Regions from separate parts of the Streptomyces sp. NPDC005070 genome, predicted to be linked through region 2. Evidence: riboswitches for the same ligand, from Rfam matches in the RefSeq annotation. Region 2 holds a riboswitch; each other region holds the start of a gene.
The links. Region 2 has a riboswitch for S-adenosylmethionine ahead of ACWEBX_RS13760 (aminotransferase class V-fold PLP-dependent enzyme). Riboswitches for the same ligand answer to the same signal wherever they lie in the genome.
Positions count from the first base shown of each region.

Region 1: it holds a riboswitch for S-adenosylmethionine, as region 2 does, so the genes downstream of both, ACWEBX_RS11060 (putative leader peptide) here and ACWEBX_RS13760 (aminotransferase class V-fold PLP-dependent enzyme) in region 2, are expected to answer to the same signal.
Region 3: it holds a riboswitch for S-adenosylmethionine, as region 2 does, so the genes downstream of both, thrC (threonine synthase) here and ACWEBX_RS13760 (aminotransferase class V-fold PLP-dependent enzyme) in region 2, are expected to answer to the same signal.

Region 1 covers NZ_JBSFZS010000023.1:72,228-77,172, forward strand. The annotation lists gene ACWEBX_RS11040 (ABC transporter substrate-binding protein) at 1-635, opposite strand, end outside; gene ACWEBX_RS11045 (amino acid ABC transporter ATP-binding protein) at 786-1,550, opposite strand; gene ACWEBX_RS11050 (amino acid ABC transporter permease) at 1,649-2,653, opposite strand; gene ACWEBX_RS11055 (hypothetical protein) at 3,003-3,137, opposite strand; SAM riboswitch class IV at 3,295-3,439, shown strand; gene ACWEBX_RS11060 (putative leader peptide) at 3,419-3,541, shown strand; gene ACWEBX_RS11065 (cell envelope biogenesis protein OmpA) at 3,653-4,444, shown strand; gene ACWEBX_RS11070 (hypothetical protein) at 4,592-4,864, opposite strand.
Region 2 covers NZ_JBSFZS010000032.1:53,747-67,495, reverse strand. The annotation lists gene ACWEBX_RS13770 (rhomboid family intramembrane serine protease) at 1-407, shown strand, start outside; gene ACWEBX_RS13765 (Lrp/AsnC family transcriptional regulator) at 449-730, shown strand; gene ACWEBX_RS13760 (aminotransferase class V-fold PLP-dependent enzyme) at 770-2,131, opposite strand; SAM riboswitch class IV at 2,319-2,435, opposite strand; gene trpD (anthranilate phosphoribosyltransferase) at 2,521-3,585, opposite strand; gene qcrB (cytochrome bc1 complex cytochrome b subunit) at 3,761-5,401, opposite strand; gene qcrA (cytochrome bc1 complex Rieske iron-sulfur subunit) at 5,398-6,474, opposite strand; gene qcrC (cytochrome bc1 complex diheme cytochrome c subunit) at 6,471-7,280, opposite strand; gene ctaE (aa3-type cytochrome oxidase subunit III) at 7,345-7,965, opposite strand; gene ACWEBX_RS13730 (hypothetical protein) at 8,167-8,568, shown strand; gene ACWEBX_RS13725 (Ig-like domain-containing protein) at 8,653-9,924, opposite strand; gene ACWEBX_RS13720 (cytochrome c oxidase subunit 4) at 10,055-10,453, opposite strand; gene ctaD (aa3-type cytochrome oxidase subunit I) at 10,450-12,183, opposite strand; gene ctaC (aa3-type cytochrome oxidase subunit II) at 12,180-13,145, opposite strand; gene ACWEBX_RS13705 (aminotransferase class V-fold PLP-dependent enzyme) at 13,443-13,749, shown strand, end outside.
Region 3 covers NZ_JBSFZS010000259.1:183-5,127, reverse strand. The annotation lists gene ACWEBX_RS37110 (alpha,alpha-trehalose-phosphate synthase (UDP-forming)) at 1-1,373, opposite strand, end outside; gene ACWEBX_RS37105 (glucosyl-3-phosphoglycerate synthase) at 1,452-2,396, opposite strand; SAM riboswitch class I at 2,602-2,758, shown strand; gene thrC (threonine synthase) at 2,776-4,074, shown strand; gene ACWEBX_RS37095 (MoaD/ThiS family protein) at 4,071-4,346, shown strand; gene ACWEBX_RS37090 (cold-shock protein) at 4,788-4,945, shown strand, end outside.

The DNA.
Region 1 (4,945 bases), on a different contig from region 2:
TCCAGGAGGATCTTCTCCTGGTTGGTGCCGGCACCCACCGCGACGGTCTTGCCGGCGAGGTTCCGGTAGTCGCCGTCGAAGTTCCACGTGCTCTTCTTCGGCACCTCGAAGGCGAGGTTGTCCTGGCGGTACGAGGCGAACTCGTACTTCTTCTTGCGCTCCTCGGTATCGGTGACGTTGGAGAAGGCGACGTCGACCTTGCCGCTGTCGACCCCGACGAACAGGTTCTCCCAGGTCGAGTTCTTCACCACCGGCTTCAGTCCGAGGACCGCGGCGACCAGCTTGCCCAGGTCGGGTTCGCTGCCGGTGAGCGTCTTCTGGTCCTGTCCGACGAAGTTCAGCGGCGGCGACCCGGCGGGCAGTGCGCCGATGCCCACCACCAACGTGCCTCTCTCCGCGACGGACTTGGGCAGCTCGGCGCTGATGGACTTCACCTCGGAGACCTTCAATGTGGTCTCCTTCGCGGCCCCGTTGGAGAGCGCGCCCACGGTCACGGTTCCGGCCGCGTCGGTACCCGTCCGAGTGGCGGCGTCGCTGTCTCCGCCGCAGGCGGCGAGGGAGACGGCGAGAGAGGCGACGGCGGCGATGGCGGCGACGCCGCGGAGGGCTGTGCGGTTCAGGCTGAGGGTGCGCATGGCTGTCCTTGTCGAGTGTGCGATGAGAGATGTGGGGGAACGGTCCCGGCGGGCCGCCGAATCGGGGGTCCGCCCCGACGTGGGTCGGGGCGGCGGGGGCAGGGAACACCTCGTCGAGCGGTGTCCCGCTGCGCGTCGGATGCGAAGCGGTCAGAGCACCTTGCTCAGGAACTCTCTGGTGCGCGCTTCTCGCGGATGGTCCAGCACCTGCTCGGGCGGGCCCTGTTCGACGATGCGTCCGCCGTCCATGAAGACCACACGGTCGGCGATCTCTCGGGCGAAGCCGATCTCGTGCGTGACGATGACGAGGGTGGTGCCGCTGTGGGCCAGATCCTTGATGACGGCGAGGACTTCGCCGACGAGTTCGGGGTCGAGCGCGGAGGTGGGTTCGTCGAAGAGGATGACTCCGGGGCGCAGGGCGAGGGCGCGGGCGATGGCCACGCGCTGCTGCTGGCCGCCGGACAACTGCCGGGGGTAGGCGGCGGCCTTGCCGGCCAGGCCCACCCGGGCGAGCAGATCGCGTGCGAGCTCCTGTGCCGCGGCCTTGGACAGCCTGCCGGTCGCCACCGGAGCCGCGGCCACGTTGTCGAGCACGGTCAGGTGCGGGAACAGGTTGAAGTTCTGGAACACGAACCCGATCCGGCTGCGCTGGGCGAGGATGGCCCGCTCGCTCAGCTCTCTCAGCCGGTCGCCGTGCCTGCGTACGCCGATGAGCTCGCCGTTCAGGCTGACGTGACCGATCTCGGGCTTCTCCAGGTGGTTGATCACCCGGAGGAGCGTGGACTTGCCGGAGCCGGACGGACCGAGGACGACCGTCACCTCGCCAGGTCGCACGGTCAACTCCACGCCGTCCAGAACCCGTTGAGCCCCGTACCACTTGTGCACGTCGTGCACCTCGACGGCGGCGGGCTCCACCCGCAGCGCGTCGGCGATCTCGGCGGCCGGAGCCGCGTCCGCCACCTCAACGGCCGGAGCCGTCCGTGTCCTCACGGTCGTCAGATGCGTCTCGCCGCTCATATCGCCGTCTCCCTCCGGAACCGGGCCCGCACGTCGCGCAGACCGTTCCGCGCCTTCTGCAACGGAGTCGGCGGCAGGGTGCGCAGGGCGCCCCGTGAGTAGTGCCGCTCAACGTAGAACTGGATGACGGACACGACGCTGGTGAGGATCAGGTACCAGGCGGTGGCGACGAGGAGCAGCGGCACGATGTCGCCGGGGTAGGTGCTGCCCATGCTCTGCACGGAACCGAAGAGGTCCAGCAGGGACACGTAGAAGACCAGCGAGGTGCCCTTGATCAGACCGATCAACTGGTTCACGTAGTTGGGGGTGATGGAGCGCAGCGCCTGCGGGAAGACGATCTTCGCGAACTGGTAGCGCTTCGGCAGACCGAGGGCGGAAGCCGCCTCGTGCTGGCCCTGGTCGACGGAGAGGATGCCGCCACGCACCACTTCGGAGGCGTAGGCCGCCTCGTTCAGGCTCAGTCCGACGACGGCGACGGCCATGTCCGTCGCCAGGCGGGACTCGTCGAAGGTGAAGAAGGCCGGCCCGAACGGCACTCCGACGCTCAACGTCTGGTACAGCGCGCTGAAGTTGTAGAGGAAGAGCAGAACCACGATCAGCGGCACCGACCGGAACAGCCAGGTGTAGACCCAGCTCACCGCGCGCAGCACCGGGCTCCGGGAGAGTCTGGCCAGGGCCAGCAGGATGCCGCCGAGCAGCCCCAGGAGCGCACTGTAGAAGGCGACTTCGAGGGTGATGAGCAGGCCGTCGAGAATGGTCGGGCGCAGGAACCAGTACCGGAAGCGATCCCACTGGTAGAAGGGGTTGGTCACCAGTCCGTGGGCGATCTGGGCGACGAGCACGAGCACGACGGCCGTGACGATCCAGCGTCCGGGTCGCCGGAGCGGAAGGACCCGCTGGGCCGCCGGTCGTTCGGACGCGACGGGGACATCGTTGCGAGGGATCGCCTCGGCGGGCGGTGCTGATCCGAAGGACACAGCGGCGCCGGGAGGTTGGCTCATGGAGAACTCCAGCGGATTCGGACACCCCGGACCACGGGGCGGCGGCGCACCGCCGAGCGGGACGGCTCGGTACACGGCGATGCGCGGGCCCCTGCGGGACGAGGGCCGGACGGGGAAAGGGCGTTTCGCGACAGCGGTGGTCGCCGAGGGCTCGGTGGAGCCGGTCGGCGCGTGGTCGTCAAAGACCTGGCGTCACCCTCGGCTCGTGATCGCCGATGGCTCGGAGGAACCGTCGGTTCGTGATCGCGAGGGATGCGGACGAGCCCTCAGTTCGTGATCGCCGACGACGTGAACGCCGATGCCCCGGAGGAGCCGCGCGTTCGTGGTGGGCGAGGAATCGGAGAGACTGTCAGCCTTGGCTGAGGGAGCGACAGATGCCCGTACACAGGGCGCTGTTGACGCGCAGCAGGTCCACGGAGCGGTCGGCGCAGAGCACATTGCGGCCGAGGCGCCGCCATGCGGCCGTCCCGTCAGCTCCGTGCATCGCCGTCACCATTTCTTCTCCGGCCGAAAAGGCATCCTGTGGTGCGCCGCAGGTTAGGCCTGTCCGGAAAACAATGTCAATGCGGGTGACCACCAGGTGAGACCGTGCGTACGGCCTTCTTGACGGCGCAACGGGGCGCATCGAGACTGGCATGGACGGTCACGATTGTCAGCGCCACGGTACGGGTACACCCCGCTCCAGTGGTCATCGGCCCCGGCCCGCTGACAGGCAACCCTTCCACCGCGACGGGGTGCCCCGGGTGACGACCGGGTCCCGCCGGCGTGGCGGGGCAAGCGTGGTCTCGCGTCTCGCGAGCCCTGAGCCAGGACCGGTGGGAATTGCCCAAGAGCGGTTTGACGAGGCGTCTGCACATCGACCTCCTGCGCGTCTCCAGCGCTTACTGATCCGCGGCCGGTCCGTTCGATCCGGACCGGCGCGACGAGCGCAGTCAATCCGCATCCGGCCGCCGGTGCCCACAAAGCGGCGGTGGCTTCCGCCTTCCCCCAGGGAGAGTCATGCCCGAGACAGCTTCGCGCACGTCCAGCACTGCCAACTCACGCCCCTGTGACCAGTTTTCGCTCCCCTCTGCCCTTCGGCTCAAGCCGACGTCGACCCCGTCCGCGCTCCCCCACCGCGTCGACAGCCGCATCGGCGTCGGTCTCGCCGGCGGCTTCTACCCCGCTCCGCACCGCTACGAGCTGTATCTGTCGCGGAGTTGTCCGTTCTCGCTGCGTATCGCCATCACGCTCGGACTGCTCGGACTGCGGGACTCGGTCGCCACCACACTCCTGGCGGACCCCGCGCGGACACCCGACGCCTTCGCCTCACTGCGCCGCGCCTACGAGGCCACCGAGCATCACTTCGACGGGCCGCTCACGGCGCCCGCCCTGTGCGACCGGTGGAGCGGACGCATCGTCAGCAACCACCCGCCCGCCATCCTCCGCGATCTCGCCGGGCTGCTCTCCGGTCACACCACGACGTGCCCCTCCACGCTCCGTCCTCCGTCCCTGGCCGCCGACATCGAAGCCCTCCGCGATCTGCTGGACCGCGATGTCACCCCGTCCGCCGCGCCTTCGAGGCTCGCGGGGGCCTTGGACCTGTTGGACTGCCAACTCGTAGGACGCGCCTACGTGTTGGGCGACTTCCTCACGGCGGCGGACGTGGACGTGTGGACGGCGCTCATCGGTCTCGGCCGGTCCCGCGCCCTCGGCTCGCGCCCCCGGCTCCTGGACTACGTACGCCGTCTCGGTGATCACTCGGCGTTCCGGCAGGCGCACGACGTGGTGCCGCTCGGGGCGGAGGTCTGACGCTTCCGGCGGAAGCGTGTGTGCCGGGCAGGTGGGTGGTTCCTCGCGCGAACGGCATTCGCCGTTCCGCGGCCACCGGCCCGGCGTCCGGACCGGTCACTCGCCGGGACCCGACACTCGCGCGGACCGGTCACCCGCCCGGACCCGTCACTCGCGCGGAACCAGCAGGATGCTGACACCGTTCACCGTGGAGTTCCACCGCCGGCCCTGCTCCAGGACCTCGCGCCCCTGACCCAGAATCCGGTCCTGGAGCACCAGCGCCGAATCACGCAGTTCCTCCCACGGCTCGGTCGTCTCGAAGACCCGCCGGGACCGCTCCACGGAGCCGACCAGAGAGCGGCAGGCCGCTTCCACGTCGGGGACGTTCTGGCCGGCCGATCCGACGCCCTCGAGCGACCACGTCATCCACAGGTGGCCCATGCCATCACTCTGTCCCATCCCCGGAAACGACGCATTCCCGGCGCGGAGCGCTGGATGACGACGAAGAGCTCCGGCAGGCCG
Region 2 (13,749 bases):
TCTTCTACCTGGGCTGCGGGTATCTGGCCCTGCTCGGGTACGCCGCCGCCAACGCGACCTCGCAGCAGTCCCTGGTCGGGGCCTCCGGGGCGATCTCCGCGGTACTCGGCGCGTTCCTCTACCTTTTTCCCAAGGCCCGGGTGACCAGTCTCTTCCCGTTCCTGTTCTTCCTGCCGCTGAGGTTCCCGGCCTGGGTGGTGCTGCCGTTCTGGTTCTCCCTGCAGTGGCTGGCGGCGGGCCGCAGCAGCTCGGGTCCCGGGGTCGCCTATCTGGCCCACCTCGTGGGCTTCTCCCTGGGTTTCGTCTACGCGTGGGCCCGCTTCCGGCGCCGCCCGGCCGTCGTGCCCGTCCGGAGGGTCCTGCCGGGGCCCCCGGTGGAGCGGCCGGGTCCCGTGGACCGCGAGTAGGGTGAGATCCCCAGCAGCGGCCCCTAGGGAGAGAACCAGCCGTGATCACCGCGATCGTCCTCATCAAGACCAGCGTGGACCGCATCCCCGAGATCGCCGAGTCGATCGCGTCGCTGGAGAGCGTCAGCGAGGTCTTCTCCGTCACCGGCACCTACGACCTGATCGCCATGGTCCGGGTCCAGGCCCACGACGACCTGGCGGACGTGATCCCCGGCAAGATCAGCAAGATCCCGGGCGTCGAGGCGACGGACACGCACGTGGCGTTCCGTACGTACTCCCAGCACGACCTGGAGGCGGCGTTCGCGATCGGTCTCGACTCCTGACCGACGCGGCGCCGCCTCCGGGCGGAGCTGCCGTGGGCGTCAGACCGCCGGGACGCAGCGGCCGTCCTCGGTGCGGTACTGCCAGCGCGCGCCGTCCCTGACGAGCTCGCGCACCGCGCGGACGAACCGCTCGACGTGCTCGTCGGGGGTGCCGGCCCCGAAGCTGACGCGGATGGCGTTGAGGGACTTCTCGCCGGGGGCGGCCTCGGGGGCTCCGCACTCACCCGCGGTCTCCGGGTCGCTGCCGAGGAGTGTGCGGACGAGCGGGTGGGCGCAGAAGAGGCCGTCGCGCACTCCGATGCCGTACTCGGCGGAGAGCGCGGCCGCGAAGTGCGAGCTGTTCCAGCCCTCGACGACGAAGGAGATGACGCCGACCCGCGGGGCGTCGTCACCGAAGAGGGAGAGGACGCGGACCTCGGGGACCTCGGCGAGGCCCTCGCGGACGGTGCGGATCAGGTGCCGCTCGCGGGCGAGCAGGTTGTCGAAGCCCTCGTCGGTGAGCGCCTTGCAGGCCGACGCGATCGAGTAGGCGCCGATGACGTTCGGCGAGCCGGCCTCGTGGCGGGCGGCGCTGTCGTGCCACTCCACGTCCACGCCGCCGTCCGCGCGCCGGGTGACCTTGCGGCTGGCCCCGCCGCCCGCGAGGTAGGGGTCGGCCTCGCGCAGCCAGTCGGAGCGGCCCGCGAGGACGCCGGAGCCGAAGGGCGCGTACAGCTTGTGCCCGGAGAACGCGACCCAGTCGACGTCGAGGTCCTGGACCGACACCGGGTGGTGCGGGGCGAGCTGCGCCGCGTCGAGGACGATGCGGGCGCCGTGGGCGTGCGCGGCGGCGGCCAGCTCCCGCACCGGCCACAGCTCCCCGGTGACGTTCGATGCGCCGGTGACGCAGACCAGGGCCGGCCCGTAAGGGTCGCGGGCGGCGAGGGCGCACTCCAGGGTCTCGACGGCCTCGGCGGGGGTGCGCGGGGCGTTCAGGTAGGTCACCCGGGCGTCACGCCAGGGCAGCAGCGAGGCGTGGTGCTCGGTCTCGAAGACGAAGACCTGGCAGCCGGCCGGGAGCGCCGCGGCGAGCAGGTTGAGCGAGTCGGTGGTGGAGCGGGTGAAGACCACCTGGTCGGCGGCGCGGCAGTCGAGGAACTCCGCGACGGTCCTGCGGGCGTTCTCGAAGAGGTCGGTGGAGAGCTGCGAGAGGTAGCCGGCGCCCCGGTGGACGCTGCCGTAGTACGGCGCGTACGCGGCCACGTCGTCCCACACCCGCTGGAGGGCGGGCGCGCTGGCGGCGTAGTCGAGCGCCGCGTAGGTCACCTCGCCGCCGGTGACGAGCGGGACGGTGACATCCCGGCCGAGAACGGACAGAGGGGCACAAACGGTCCGGTCGGTGGCAACGGTGGAAGCAGACATGGCGAGCTCCTGTGAGAGGCAGGCGGAATCACCGCGCGAGCCGGCCGCCGGAGGACGGCGCTCAGCGCGGGAGAAGGGTGAAAGGCGTGTGCGGAGGCGGGGCTCGGCGCCCTAACGCATTCGCTTGCTCACAGAAGGCTCCCTCGAACGACCAGGACCCCTGGTTGTCCGCCCGGAGAGCGGGAGGGGTCCGCGCTTGCCGTAGGCCTCGCTGCCTACGACCTGGTCTTCACCCGGGGCACCCCGCCACGGACGGAGGGTTGCCGGACAGCCGGCCGGGGCCTGATGGCTGTCACTCATGACCTGGTACAGCATCTTGCCAGAGGATCTTCCCCACGCAAGACGCGGTCCACGATCCGGACCGCGTCTCGCGTGGGATCCCGGGTGGATCAGGCGTTGCTGGCGGCCACCCAGCGCTCCAGGGTGCGCTTGGCGGCGCCGGAGTCGATGGCCTCGGCGGCCTTCTCCATTCCGGCGCGGAGTTGCTCGGCGAGCGGCGCGCCGGTCGGCGACAGGGCCACCAGGGCGGCCGCCGAGTTCAGCAGGACCGCGTCCCGTACGGGCCCCTTCTCGCCGTCCAGGAGGCGCCGGGCGACCTCCGCGTTGTACGAGGCGTCGGCGCCGCGCAGGGCCTCCACGGGGACGATGTCGAGCCCGACGTCGCGGGGGTCGAAGCGCTCCTCGGTGACCTTGCCGTCGCGGACCACCCAGACGTGGGAGCCCGCGGTGGTGGTCAGCTCGTCGAGGCCGTCGTCGCCGCGGAAGACGAGCGAGGAGTTGCCGCGCTCGGCGAACACGCCCGCCACGATCGGCGCCATCCTGGGATCGGCGACGCCGACCGCCTGGGCCTTCACCCGCGCCGGGTTGGTCAGCGGTCCGAGCACGTTGAAGGTGGTCCGGATGCCCAACTGGCCGCGGGCCGCCGCCACATGACGCAGCGCCGGGTGGAACTTGACCGCGAAGCAGAAGGTGATCCCGGCCTCCTCGGCCACCGCGGCGACCCGGCTCACCGGCAGTTGGAGATTGACGCCGAGCTTCTCCAGGACGTCCGACGCCCCGGACGCGGAGGACGCCGCCCGGTTGCCGTGCTTGACGACCTTGGCGCCGGTGCCGGCCACCACGATCGAGGACATCGTGGAGATGTTGACGGTCTTCGCGCCGTCGCCGCCCGTTCCGACGATGTCGACGGTGTGTCCGGGCACCTCGATCACGTTGGCGTGCTCGTACATCGCGCGGACGAGTCCGGCGATCTCCTGGACGGTCTCGCCCTTGGCCCGCAGGGCCACCACGAACCCGGCGATCTGCGCGTCGGTCGCCTCGCCGCGCATGATGCGGTCCATGGCCCAGGCGGTGTCGTCCGCGCTCTGGTCGCGGCCTTCGAGCAGTCCGTTCAGTACCGCGGGCCAGGAACGGCCCGCCGCGGTGTCGCCTCCAGCGGGGTTCACAGCGCTCATGGTCGCTCCTGGGTTCGTGGGTCACGCGGTCGCGGGTGACACGGTCATGGGTGACGCGGGGTGGATCGCCCCGCACCACCGGGTGAGTCCACCCTATCCAGCCCGGAGACGGCGAAGAGCCCCGTCCATTGCGTGGACGGGGCTCCTGCCGTGGCGAACAGCCGGGGATCAGGGATCAGTGGTGGCCGTGGCCGCTCGCGATCTCCTTGTACTCCTCGACGGTGGGCTTGGGGATCTGGCCTTCGTCCCCGTAGAAGCCCTCGCTCATCTTGGCGCGCAGCTTCTGCGTGCCCGAGACCTTGCGCTCGACACCGTTCTCGTCGACCGTCGGGCCGATCTCGGCCGGCTTGTACTGCTCGTGCGCGGTGAGCGTGTGCAGCGCGTCCTGGCTGAGCGGCTCGTGCACCTCGATGAACTCACCGTGCGGCAGCCGCTTGATGATGCCCGACTCGCGGCCGTGCAGCACCTTGTCCCGGTCCCGGCGCTGGAGGCCGAGGCAGACCCGCTTGGTGGCGATGAAGGTGAGCACCGGCACGACGAAGAAGGCGATGCGCACGAACCAGGTGATCGAGTTGATCGCCAGGTGGAAGTGCGTGGCCCAGATGTCGTTGCCGCCGCCGACGAGCAGGACGAAGTACCAGCTGATCCAGGCGGCACCGAACGCGGTCCGGGTCGGGACGTTGCGCGGGCGGTCCAGGATGTGGTGCTCGCGCTTGTCGCCGGTGACCCAGGACTCGATGAACGGGTAGACCGCGATCGCGACCAGGACCAGCGGGAAGATCACCAGCGGGATGAACACACCCAGGACGAGCGTGTGACCCCAGAGGTTGATCTCCCAGCCCGGCATGACACGGATCAGGCCTTCGGAGAAGCCCATGTACCAGTCGGGCTGGGCGCCCGTGGACACCATGTCCGGACGGTACGGACCCATCGTCCAGATCGGGTTGATCGAGGCGATCGCCGAGATGGCCGCGATGACACCGAAGACCAGGAAGAAGAAGCCTCCGGCCTTGGCCATGTAGACCGGCAGCAGCGGCATGCCGACGACGTTGTTGTTCGTCTTGCCGGGGCCCGCGAACTGCGTGTGCTTGTGGTAGAAGACCAGGATCAGGTGGCCGACGACCAGGCCGAGCATGATGCCCGGCAGCAGCAGCACGTGCACCGAGTAGAAGCGGGCCACGAAGTCGCCGCCCGGGAACTCGCCGCCGAACAGGAAGAACGACAGGTACGTGCCCACGATCGGCACGGACAGGACCGCGCCTTCCATGAAGCGGACACCGGTGCCGGAGAGCAGGTCGTCCGGGAGCGAGTAACCGGTGAAGCCGGTGAACATGCCGAGGACGAACAGCAGGAATCCGAAGACCCAGTTGACCTCACGCGGCTTGCGGAACGCACCCGTGAAGAACACGCGCATCATGTGCACGAACATGCCGGCGAGGAAGATCAGCGCGGCCCAGTGGTGGATCTGACGGATCAGCAGACCACCGCGCACATCGAAGGAGATGTGCATGGTCGAGTTGAACGCCTCGGACATCAACTGGCCCTGCAGCGGGACGTAGCTGCCGTGGTACGCCACCTCGTTCATCGACGGGTGGAAGAACAGGGTCAGGTACACACCCGTGAGGATGATGATGATGAAGCTGTAGAGGCAGACCTCACCCAACATGAACGACCAGTGGTCGGGGAAGATCTTGCGCATGTTGGACTTGGCCAGGGAGTAGATCCCGAGACGGCCGTCGGCCCAGTCGGCGACCCGCTCACCGGCGGGTGCCTTCTCGCGCGAGGGGCGCGAGTCGGAGGTGGTGGTAGTGCTCATCCGCGCTCCCAGAATGCAGGACCGACGGGCTCCTTGAAGTCGCTGAGCGCTTCGAGGTAGCCCTCAGCGTTCACGCCGATCTGCAGCTGCGGCAGGGCGTGACCCGCCGGGCCGAAGATGACCCGGGCACCGTCGGAGAGGTCGAAGGTGGACTGGTGGCACGGGCACAGCGCGTGGTGCGTCTGCTGCTCGTACAGGGAGATCGGACAGCCGACGTGGGTGCAGATCTTCGAGTACGCCACGATGCCCTGGTAGGACCACTCGAGTTCCTGCTTGTCCTTGATGTCCTCCGGCTGGAGCCGGATGATCATCAGGGCCGCCTTGGCGATCTGCTTCTGGAAGTCCTCGTCGTGCTCCTCCAGGCCCTCGGGCTTGGCGAAGGTGAGCGAACCGACGGCCAGGTCCGAGGGACGCAGCGGCTCGTTCGTGTTCATGTTGACGAGGAGCTTGCCCTTGGACCACAGCGTGTGGCGCAGCTTCGTGCCGGGCAGCGGGCCGAGGTCGCGCAGCAGCATGACACCGGAGAGCGGGAACAGGGCCAGCGCGCCGAACATCGTGTTGCGGATCAGCTTGCGGCGGCCGAGCGCGGACTCCCTGGCGCCGTCCTTGAAGTCGGCCAGGACCTTGGCCTTGACCGCGGGCTCCGCCTCGATCGGGTGACGCTCGTCGGCGATCTCCATGTCGGACATCAGGGTGCGGGCCCAGTGGACCGCGCCCGCGCCGATCGAGAACAGCGCCACACCGAGACACATGCCCAGCGCGAAGTTCAGCGCGCCGATGTGCCCGAGCGGGAACACGAAGATCGACTTGTCGTTCGGGATCGCCACGTACGCGGCGATGAAGCCGACGGTGGCCACCATCGACAGCACGAACAGCAGGGCGACCAGACGCTCGGACCGCCGGGCGGCCCGCTCGTCGATGTCCTGGATGCGGTGCTCGTGGGGCGGCAGCCCCGGGTCCGCGAACGGGTTCTGCTCGTCCGCGACGGCTACCGCACCATGACCGTGACCGGCGTGGTCGTCGGAGGCCCGCACAGCGGGCACGTTCTCTTCTGGAATGTCTTGGCTACTCATGACTTCTTGGCCTTTGCGGTCCGAGCGGCGACCCAGACGGCGACGGCGACCAGGGTTCCGAGACCGAAGACCCAGCCGAACAGGCCCTCGCTGACCGGCCCGAGGCCGCCCAGCTCAAGACCGCCCGGGCTCTCGGTGTCGTCACCGTTGACCGCGTCGAGGTACGCGATGATGTCCTGCTTGTTCTTCCCCGTCAGCGTGGTGTCGGGGAAGGACGGCATGTTCTGCGGGCCCGTCTGCATGGCCTCGTAGATGTGCTTCGGGTCGACACCCTCCAGGCTCGGCGCGAACTTGCCGTGCGTCAGCGCGCCGCCCTTGCCGGTGAAGTTGTGGCACTGAGCGCAGTTGGTACGGAAGAGTTCACCGCCCTTGGCGATGTCCGCGCCCTCGGGGCTGACCTGGTTCTTGGTCGGGATCGCGGGGCCGGCGCCGAGCGAGGCGATGTAGGCCGCGAGCTGGTCGATCTCGGCCTGCGTGTAGATGACCTTCTTCTTCGGGATCTGAGCGCCCGGCTGCTGGGCCGGCATACGGCCGGTGCCGACCTGGAAGTCGACCGCCGCGGCGCCCACACCCACCAGGCTCGGACCGTCGGAACTGCCCTGACCGCCGGCTCCGTGGCAGCTTGCGCAGCCCACGGAGTACAGCTTCTGGCCCTCGGTGATACCGAGGGACTGGGCGGTTTCGTCGGCCTGTGCCTTGCCCGCGGGTGCGAACGCGGCGTACAGCCCCCCGGTGGCCGCCAGCGCGAGGAGTAGGACGACGACCGCCGCCAGCGGATGGCGTCGTCGTGCGGAGAGCTTTTTCACGGATTACCCCGGTGTCAGGATCTTCTGCGTCGGTGCTTCTGGATGTTTCGGGCGGTGGGCCCGATTACTTGATCAGGTAGATCGTGGCGAAAAGGCCGATCCAGACGACATCGACGAAGTGCCAGTAGTAGGACACGACGATGGCGGCGGTCGCCTGCTCGTGAGTGAATCTCCGAGCCGCGTAGGTGCGACCGAGGACCAGCAGGAAGGCGATGAGTCCGCCCGTCACATGCAGTCCGTGGAAGCCGGTGGTCAGGTAGAACACCGAGCCGTAGGGGTCGGAGGAGAGCGAGAGCCCGTCCTTCTTGACCAGTTCGGTGTACTCGAAGACCTGACCGCCGATGAAGATCGCACCCATGATGAAGGTGACGATGAACCACATCCGGAGCTTCTTCACGTCCCCGCGCTCGGCGGCGAAGACGCCGAGCTGGCAGGTCAGGGAGGAGAGCACCAGGATCGTGGTGTTCGTCGCCGAGAACGGAAGGTTCAGGCTGGACGCCATTTCCTTCCAGTGATCCGGCCCGGTCACCGATCGCAGGGTGAAGTACATCGCGAAGAGGGCCGCGAAGAACATCAGCTCGGAACTCAGCCAGATGATGGTTCCGACGCTGGTGAGGTTCGGCCGATTGACCGACGGGTGCGCGTGCCCGGTTTCTACTGTCGTTGCTGTCGCCACGACCGACATTATGTCGGTCGCTTATCCCGCCCTCACGCCGGGGGGTGCCGTTCGGGGTGTTGACCGGGTGTGTCCAGCCCGGATGGACCATCGAAGCCGTGTCCGAACCGGTGCTGACGAGGTGTTCAAGGGAGTAGCATCCGCGCATCGGGCGGGGACGATCAGCCCGACCGCACGATGTCCGTACGACGCTGACGTCTCGGAGGAAGAATGCAGCCGACCGCCACGGTGCTGGTCTACAGCGACAACTCCAACACCCGCGCGCAGGTGCGGCTCGCCACCGGGCGCAGGCCCGCCCCGGACGCTCCCCTCGTCGAGTTCGTCGAGTGCGCGACACCGGCCGCCGTCATCAGGGAGCTCGACAAGGGCGGCATCGACGTCTGTGTCCTGGACGGCGAGGCGGTGCCGATGGGCGGCATGGGGGTGTGCCGGCAGATCAAGGACGAGATCTTCAACTGCCCGCCCGCGCTGGTGCTCATCGGACGCCCGCAGGACGCCTGGCTGGCCACCTGGAGCCGTGCCGACGCCGCGGTGACCCTGCCGGTCGACCCGGTGGAGTTCGCCGCCTCACTGGCCTCCCTGCTGCGTCGCAGGAATCTTCTGAGCGCCTGAGCTACACGCGCCCCGCCAGGGCCTGTCCGCACCCTCCCGTCGTCCGTACGGCGGAAGATCGGCGGACAGGCCCGGGGCGCGCACTCACACGCTCTCGGGGCGCAGTCTGGCGCGCTGGGCGAGGCTGGGGGCGTCGGGGGAACCGGCCACCAGCGCGCTGCCCTCGCGCCAGTTCTTCCAGTCGAGGTTCCAGTCGCCGAAGCCGTTGCCGAAGGCGTCCATCGTCTTGCCGTCGGAGTTGACGACCTTGACGATGTCGCCCTCGTTGAACGTGTTGAAGAACCACTCGGCGTTCGCGGTGCTCATGCCGGTGCAGCCGTGGCTGACGTTCGCGTACCCCTGGGAGCCGGTCGACCAGGGCGCGGCGTGGACGTACTCACCGCTCCAGGTGACCCGGGTCGCGTAGCGCACCTCCAGGTCGTAGGAGTCCGAACTGCCCTCGGCTATGCCGATGCTGGTACCGCGCATCCGTACGAGGGACTCCTTGCCGAGCACGACCTTGACGCCGTTGCGGGTGTCGAAGCCGGGCTTGCCCGTGGTGACGGGGATCTCCTTGATGTCCTGGCCGTTGCGGTAGACGGTCATGGAGTGGGTGGCGGCGTCGGTCAGGGCGACCATGCTGTCGCCCGTGGTGATCTTCACCGTCTTGGCGTCGCCGCCCCACAGGCGTTCGCCGATCCTGACGCCGGCGAGGTTGCTGTGGGCCGTGATGCCGGCGTGGGCGGGCCAGTACTCCTTGGGGCGGTAGTGCAGCGTCTTGTCGTCCACCCAGTGCCAGGCGCCGTCCACCGCGGGGGTGGAGTCGACCCGGAGGGCGCGTTCGACGATCGTGCGGGCCGCCTTGTCCTTGACGGGGGCGCTGAGTTCGGCGGTTATCGGCTGGCCGACGCCGTATCTGCCCGTCTTGGGCCCGAACTCGACGTTCAGCAGCGCCTTCGTCTTCGGCGTACTGGTGTCGAAGCCGATGACCTTGCGGCCGGGGGCGCCGTCCTCGTCCTCGGTGCTGACGCGCACCGTGTAGTGAGCGCCCGCGGCGAGGGGTGAGGTGCTGTGCCATCGGCTGCCGTCGGCGGCCAGCTCGCCGGCGACGTAGCGCCCCGACCCGTCCGTGGCGGTCACGTCGGTGATGCGCCCCTCGTCACTCTCGGAGGTGATTTCCAGGGGCTTGTCGGGGTCGACCTTGGTCTGCTTCTTGCTGTCCTCGGAGAGGCCCTTGAACGAGATCTGTCCCGCCGCGTCGTACGGCTTCGCCGAGAGCGGGTGGTCGTCGGAGCCGCAGGCGGCTGCGCCGGCGCCGAGGGCGACCACCAGCGCGGTGCAGCTGACGACCGTGCGGATGCGCGGTGAGTGGTTCATGAGTCCACGCTATGGACGCCCGTCAAGCACGGCGCGCCGGGTGAGCCGAGCGAGGGACACAAGTCGCGGCAAACGAGGGAGCCCGGACTCTCCTGACGGAGTGTCCGGGCTCCCGGGCGTTCAGCGCGTGCTACTGGGTGCGGTTCTCACCGTGGTAGTACTCGAAGACCCAGCCCCACAGGCCGAGCATGATCAGCGGTGCCGAGAAGTACAGCAGCCACCAGCCGAAGACGACGCCCAGGAAGGCGAGCGCGCCACCGGTGCCGAGCGCGAGCGGCTGCCAGCTGTGCGGGCTGAAGAAGCCCACCTCGCCGGCCTCGTCCGCGACGTCGGCCTCCTTGTCGTCCTGCGCCATGGCGTCGACCCGCCGGGCCGTGAAGGCCAGGTAGTAGCCGATCATCATGCTCAGGCCGAAGCCCATGAAGAGGGCCGTGGTGCCGGCCGGCTCCTTGGACCAGACGCCGTAGACGATCCCCATGATGAGGATGAACAGCGCCAGCCAGATGAACATCTTGCCTTGGACCTTCACTTGCCGGCCTCCTTTCCGCCAGGAAGGGCCGACGAACCGTGACCGGCGTTCTCGAGCTGGTCGAGAGCGGCGATCTCCGGGTGGTGCAGGTCGAACGCCGGGGATTCACTGCGGATCCGCGGCAGGGTGAGGAAGTTGTGCCGCGGCGGCGGGCAGGAGGTCGCCCACTCGAGCGAACGGCCGTAACCCCACGGGTCGTCGACCTCGACCTTCTTGCCGTACTTGGCGGTCTTCCACACGTTGTAGAGGAACGGCAGGATCGACAGGCCGAGCAGGAACGAGCTGATCGTCGAGACCGTGTTCAGCGCGGTGAAGCCGTCGGCCGCGAGGTAGTCCGCGTAACGACGCGGCATGCCCTCGGCACCCAGCCAGTGCTGCACCAGGAACGTGCCGTGGAAGCCCACGAACAGCGTCCAGAAGGTGACCTTGCCGAGACGCTCGTCGAGCATCTTGCCCGTCATCTTCGGCCACCAGAAGTGGAAGCCGGAGAACATCGCGAACACCACGGTGCCGAACACGACGTAGTGGAAGTGCGCCACCACGAAGTAGGAGTCGGACACATGGAAGTCCATCGGCGGCGAGGCCAGGATGACGCCGGTCAGACCACCGAAGGTGAAGGTGATGAGGAAGCCGACGGCCCAGAGCATCGGTGTCTCGAAGGACAGCGAGCCCTTCCACATCGTTCCGATCCAGTTGAAGAACTTCACGCCGGTCGGTACGGCGATGAGGAACGTCATGAAGGAGAAGAACGGGAGGAGGACGCCCCCGGTGACGTACATGTGGTGCGCCCACACGGTCACGGAGAGACCCGCGATCGCGATGGTCGCGCCGATCAGGCCCATGTAACCGAACATCGGCTTGCGCGAGAACACCGGGATGACTTCGGAGATGATGCCGAAGAACGGCAACGCGATGATGTACACCTCTGGATGGCCGAAGAACCAGAAGAGGTGTTGCCAGAGCAAGGCTCCGCCGTTTGTCGCGTCGAAGACGTGCGCTCCGAATTTTCGGTCCGCCTCCAGGGCGAACAGCGCCGCGGCGAGGACGGGGAAGGCCAGCAGCACCAGAACCGCGGTGAGCAGGACGTTCCACACGAAGATCGGCATACGGAACATCGTCATGCCGGGAGCGCGCATGCAGATGATCGTGGTGATGAAGTTGACCGCGCCGAGGATGGTGCCGAAGCCGGAGAAGGCCAGACCCATGATCCACATGTCGGCGCCGATGCCCGGCGAGCGGACCGCGTCCGACAGCGGACTGTAGGCGAACCAGCCGAAGTCGGCCGCGCCCTGCGGGGTGAGGAAGCCACCGACCGCGATCGTCGAACCGAAGAGGTACAGCCAGTAGGCGAACATGTTCAGCCGCGGGAACGCCACGTCGGGCGCGCCGATCTGCAGCGGCATGATCCAGTTCGTGAAACCGGCGAACAGCGGCGTCGCGAACATCAGCAGCATGATCGTGCCGTGCATCGTGAACGCCTGGTTGAACTGCTCGTTCGACATGATCTGCAGTCCGGGACGCGCCAGCTCGGCACGCATGAGCAGCGCCATGACGCCGCCGACCAGGAAGAACGCGAACGACGTCACCAGATAGAGCGTGCCGATCGTCTTGTGGTCGGTGGTGGTGAGCCACTTGATCACGACGCTGCCGGGCTGCTTGCGCCGCACCGGCAGCTCGTTCTCGTACGAGTCTTCGGCGGCGGCACCCTGGGGTTCGTTGAGGATGCTCACAGGTTGTTCGTCTCCCGGTTCTTCTCGTGGCCCGTCTGCTCAATGCCGGCCGGGACGTAACCGGTCTGTCCCTTCGCCACGAGCTCCTTGAGGTGGGCCTCGTAGCGCTCGGGGGAGACGACCTTCACGTTGAAGAGCATCCGGGAGTGGTCGACGCCGCACAGCTCGGCGCACTTGCCCAGGAAGGTGCCCTCACGGTTGGGGGTCACCTGGAAGGAGTTGGTGTGGCCCGGGATGACGTCCTGCTTCATGAGGAACGGCACCACCCAGAAGGAGTGGATGACGTCCCGCGAAGTGAGGATGAAACGGACCGTCTTGCCCTTGGGGAGCCAGAGGGTCGGACCCGGGTTGCCCGTCTGCGGGTTCCGCGTTGCGGGAGTGCCGACGTCGTAGACACCACCGGCGTTCGCCGGGAAGTCCGTCTTGAACCGGTCCGGAATGGCGGCCAGGTTCGGGTCGGTCTTGGCGTTCCCGGAAGAACCGGGGACGTCCTCGACGTAGTTGAAGCCCCAGCTCCACTGGAAGCCGACCACGTTGACCGTGACGTCGGGCTTCGGCTTGAGGCTGAGAAGCTTCGTCTCGTCGCGTGCCGTGAAGTAGAACAGCACCGAGACGATGATGAGCGGGACCACCGTGTACAGCGCCTCGATGGGCATGTTGTACCGGGTCTGCGGAGGAACTTCGACCTTGGTCCGGCTGCGCCGGTGGAAGACGACGCTCCACAGGATCAGGCCCCAGACCAGCACGCCCGTGGCGAGCGCGGCCGCCCACGAGCCCTGCCAGAGGGAGAGGATCCGCGGAGCCTCCTCCGTGACCGGGGTGGGCATACCAAGGCGGGGGAAGTCTTCCCAGTTGTACGAGCAACCAGTGGCTGTCGCCAGGACCAGGCCCGCAGTCATTGCCTGCAGCAGCTTCCGCCGCATCGGGCGCCGCGGCGAGCGGTCGGAGCCGTTGGGACTCACGTAGCGCCTTCCCGAGAGTCTCGCCCGCGCTGTTGGCTGCGGCCTTCTCGCTGGTCGGTCGCCGCCCTGCGTCGGGCAGGGGTTTGGATGTTTATGCGGACCAAACCCTACTGGACGCTATTTGGGGTCGCGCGGGGAGGGTGCCCAACGCGCCGCCCGACTCCCCGAAGGAGTGCTGTTTGACCTGGAAGCCCCTGTCAGAGCACCTGGAATGCCCCAGTCCGGATGGCTTCTGACGCCCCCTTGGAAGGGCCGGCGGCGGGCGGTCGCGGGCCCTCGCGGAGCTAGCGTGGGGGTGTGTCCTACTTCGACGCCGCGTCCGCGGCCCCGCTGCATCCCGTCGCCCGGCAGGCCCTGCAGGCCTCGTTCGACGAGGGGTGGGCCGATCCCGCCCGTCTCTACCGTGAGGGAAGGAGGGCCCGGCTGCTGCTCGACGCGGCGCGCGAGGCGGCGGCCGAGGCGGTGGGCTGCCGCCCCGACGAGCTGGTCTTCACCCCCTCCGGCACCCGCGCGGTGCACTCCGGGATCGAGGGTGCGCTGGCGGGCCGGCGACGCGTCGGACACCACCTGATCGTGTCAGCCGTCGAACATTCGTCGGTACTGC
Region 3 (4,945 bases), on a different contig from region 2:
GCCCGTTCGCCCGGCTGCATGCCGAGTGCCTCGTGCAGCGCCCGCGCCGTCCCGGTCACGTCGTACGGGTTCACGGAGATCGCGTCCTCGCCCAGTTCCTCGTACGCCCCGGCCTCCCGGGACAGCACCAGCGCGCAGCCCTCGTCGGAGACGACCGGGATCTCCTTGGCGACGAGGTTCATGCCGTCCCTGATGGGGTTGACGAGGGCGACGTCGGCGAGCCGGTAGGCGGCGAGCGAGCGCGCGAAGTCGTCCTTCACGTGCAGCACCACCGGGGTCCAGCCGGGCGTTCCGTACCGCTCGTTGATCTCGTCGGCGAGCCGCTGCACCTCGGCCGTGTAGTCCCGGTACACCGCGAGGTCCTGCCGTGACGGATAGGCGAACGCCACGTGGACGACCCGCTCGCGCCACTCGGGACGGTCGTCGAGGAGCTGCCGGTACGCCAGCAGTCCCCGCACGATGTTCTTGGACAGCTCGGTCCGGTCGACGCGCACGATCGTCCTGCGGTCCGCGCCGATCTCCTCGCGCAGCGCCGCCATCCGTTCCCCGACGTCCGCGCGGTGTGAGCGCTCGCGCAGGAACTCGGCGTCCGCGCCGAGGCCGTGCACGCCGACGCGGGTCTCGCGCACCGGCGGCAGGGCGCCCTCCAGGTGCTCGATCGTCCGGGGGGCGCCGCCCGAGGTCCCGGTGGCGCGGTAGCGGCCGGGTTCGGTCCCCTCCGCGCAGCGCATGAAGGCGGTGGCCCACCGCCAGGTCAGGAAGGCCACCCGGTCCGCGCCGAGCATGCCCGCCATCAGCTCCGCGCGGATGTCGTCGGGGAGCATCCGGAAGTAGTCCTCGGGCGCCCACGGAGTGTGGGAGAAGTGACCGATGCGCAGGTCGGGGCGCAGCTCGCGGAGCATCCCGGGCACCAGGCACAGGTGGTAGTCCTGGACCAGCACGGCCGCGCCGTCGGCCGCCTCCTCGGCCAGTGCCTCGGCGAAGGCGCGGTTGTAGGTCCGGTACGACTCCCACCGGCGCCGGAACTCCGCGTCGAAGACCGGCTCCAGCGGGGTCTGGTAGAGCAGGTGGTGCACGAACCACAGCACGGAGTTGGCGATGCCGTTGTACGCGTCGGCGTGCGTGGCGGCGTCGATGGCCAGCATGCGTACGCCGTCCTCGTGGACTCCGCGCCGGACGGCCTCCCGGTCGCCGTCGCCGAGGGCGGAGCAGATCCAGAGGGCACCCGCGTCCGGCCCGATCGCCGAGAGTCCCGAGACGAGACCGCCGCCGCCGCGTCTGGCGTGCAGCGAGTCGTCCTCCCGTACCTCGTAGGTGACCGGGCCGCGGTTGGAGGCGACCAGAATCCTGTGGGCACCGTGCGTTGAAGCCATGCCTCGAAACCTAGCCCCGTCTCGAAACGCTCAAACGCGCCCTTCGGCCGTATGCGATCGGCGGCCGTCGGCGCCGGACTACGCGGCTTTGCGCGTCTGGTACTCGGAGATTTCGCTCATCGGCGGCCTTTCCTCCGTGTCCACGGAGTACGTGCGCGGCCGGAAACCGTCGCGGTCCCGCTCGAACTGGGTGAGGGCGGGGCGGATCAGGTGCCCGCGCGCCAGCCGGAGCTGCGCGGTGCGGTAGATCGCGGCGGCCATGCGGCCGAGCGCCTGGCCGTCCTGGTGGCGGTGCTTGCGCACCCCGACGTCGACCTGGGCGAGGGCGTCCAGTCCCACCAGGTGCAGGGAGTCGACGAGCATGCCCAGTTCGACGCCGTAGCCGACCGGGAAGGGGAGCTGTTCGAGCAGCGAGCGGCGGGCCGCGTACTCGCCGCCGAGCGGCTGGACGAAGCCCGCGAGCTGCGGCCAGTGCATGTTCAGGAGCGGGCGGGCCATCAGCTCGGTGACCCGGCCGCCCTGCCCGCCGCCGCCGGCCAGCGGGCGGTCGTACATGGCCTTGACCAGGTCGACGCCGGGTTCGGTGAGCAGCGGGCCCACGATCCCGGAGACGAAGTCGGACGAGAACTCCTTGAGGTCCGCGTCGATGAAGCAGACGATGTCCCCGCTCGTCACGAGCAGCGACCGCCACAGCACCTCGCCCTTGCCGGGCACGGCCGGGATCCGCGGGAGGATGTCGTCGCGGTGCACGACACGCGCGCCAGCGGCGGCGGCGACCGCGGCGGTGCGGTCGGTCGAGCCGGAGTCGACGACGACGATCTCGTCGACGAGGGGCACCTGCTGCATCAGGTCGTGGCGGATGATCGCGACGATCTCTCCGACCGTCTCCTCCTCGTTGAGCGCGGGCAGCACGACACTCACCGTCGACCCGGTGACGCGCTTGGCTGCCATGATCCTGTGGAGCGGGCGGTCGGTCGCGGACCAGGAGCGTGTGCTCAGCCAGCTTTCGACTTCTCTCAGCACCGTCTGCGGCTCCTCACTGTCTGATCACACGCTCTCATCGGCGTGCCCGCTGCGGCCAGCGGCAGATCGATTGCCGTCGTCTCGCGGTTCGGACGACTATCTCAACTGTCCTGGCCTTCGGTTACAGTCTTGAACAACGCGCATGACCATCGCATGTCCTGGATCGTCGGCGCGTATCGTGTTCAACAGTTCAACAATCAAATACCGCTCATCCAGAGGGGCAGAGGGATACGGCCCGATGAAGCCCCGGCAACCCTCCAGCCGGTCTCGTACCGATCGATGTCGATCGCGTCGCGAGGCTCCCGGCTAGGGAAGGTGCCAAATCCGTCTCACGGCGAAGTGCGCCGTGAGGAAGATGAGGAGAAAGGGCCTCGCCTCCATGGCTGCGCAGACAGTTGCAAGCACCACGAACTCCGCCGACGCGGTGGACCTCGGACCGGCCGCGGCGCTTTCCTGCCGCGAGTGCGGACACCGCGTCCCGCTCGGCCCGGTCTTCGCCTGCGAGGAGTGTTTCGGCCCGCTGGAGATCGCCTACGACTTCTCGGCCTACGACACCGAGGAACTCCGCAAGCGCATCGAAGCGGGACCCGCGAACATCTGGCGTTACGCGCCGCTGCTGCCCGTCCCCGCGGACGTGGCGGACAAGCCGAACATCAACCCCGGCTGGACCAAGCTCGTCCAGGCCGACAACCTCGCCCGCGAGCTCGGCGTCGACGCCGGAAAGCTCTTCGTCAAGGACGACTCCGGCAACCCGACGCACTCCTTCAAGGACCGCGTCGTCGCCCAGGCCATCGAAGCGGCCCGCGCCTTCGGATTCACCACCCTCTCCTGCTCCTCCACCGGCAACCTCGCCGGAGCGGTGGGCGCCGCGGCGGCCCGCGCAGGCTTCCGCTCCTGTGTGTTCATCCCGCACGACCTGGAGCAGGGCAAGGTCGTCATGGCCGCGGTCTACGGCGGCGAGCTCGTCGGCATCGAGGGCAACTACGACGACGTGAACCGTTTCTGCTCCGAGCTGATCGGCGACCCGGCCGGCGAGGGCTGGGGCTTCGTCAACGTCAACCTGCGGCCCTACTACGCCGAGGGCTCCAAGACCCTGGCGTACGAGATCTGCGAGCAGCTCGGCTGGAGGCTCCCCGACCAGCTCGTCGTGCCGATCGCCTCCGGCTCCCAACTCACGAAGATCGACAAGGGACTCCAGGAGCTGATCAAGCTCGGGCTCGTCGAGGACAAGCCGTACAAGATCTTCGGCGCCCAGGCCGAGGGCTGCTCCCCGGTGTCCGTCGCCTACAAGGCCGGCCACGACGTCGTACGGCCGCAGAAGCCGGACACGATCGCCAAGTCGCTCGCGATCGGCAACCCGGCGGACGGTCCGTACGTGCTCGACATCGCCCGGCGCACCGGCGGCGCGGTGGAGGACGTGAACGACGAGCAGATCGTCGACGCGATCAAGCTGCTCGCGCGCACCGAGGGCATCTTCGCGGAGACGGCGGGCGGTGTGACCGTCGGTGTCACCCGCAAGCTCATCGAGAACGGTCTCCTGGACCCGGCCCTCACGACGGTCGTGCTGAACACCGGCGACGGCCTCAAGACCCTGGACGCCGTGGCCTCCGACACCGGGCTGACCGCGACCATCCGCCCGAACCTCGACTCCTTCCGAGAGGCTGGCCTCGCATCATGAGCGTCAACGTCCGCATCCCCACCATCCTGCGCACCTACACCGGTGGCGCCGCCGAGGTGACGGCCGAGGGCGCGACCCTCGCCGAGGTCATCGGCGACCTGGAGAAGAACCACACGGGCATCGCCGCGCGCGTCCTGGACGACCAGGGCAAGCTGCGCCGCTTCGTCAACGTGTACGTCAACGACGACGACGTGCGCTTCGAGCAGGGCCTGGAGACGGCGACTCCGGACGGCGTGGGCGTCTCGATCATTCCGGCTGTCGCCGGAGGCTGATCGTTACCCTCGGTAATGCCGAACACATTGCGTTCACATAATTGCCCCCTCCGTAAGACAAGCGGAGGGGGCAATTCTGTAGGGTTGAACGCGCTAGAGTTGGGGAAGTCGCTCCAATTTTGATGTTGGTTTCATGCCGGACGCATATGAGTGACCGTTCGGCGGGCGACAAGAAGTAGCCAAAATGGCTCACCTTTTTGGGCATTTTATGGCATTTACGGGGCCCGACTTGCCCTGAATCCTTGCGCATTCTCCGCATATCATTGATCGGCCATGCCCAGAATTCTCGTCCGATTGACCTGTTGCAGAGGGCAGTTGGACAGATACATTCAGCCGCGGTCGACGCGTTCCGGCGCACACCCCCAACCGTTGGGGGGTGAGGTCTGACCCGGATCCGCGAAGTGTGGATCTGTGCAAGGGCCAGTAATAGGGGAGTTAGGCATGGCTCAGGGCACCGTCAAGTGGTTCAACGCGGAGAAGGGGTACGGCTTCATCGCGGTCGACGGTGGTGCGGACGTCTTCGTGCACTACAGCGCGATTCAGATGGACGGCTACCGCACCCTTGAAGAGGGTCAGCGAGTGGAGTTCGAGATCTCGCA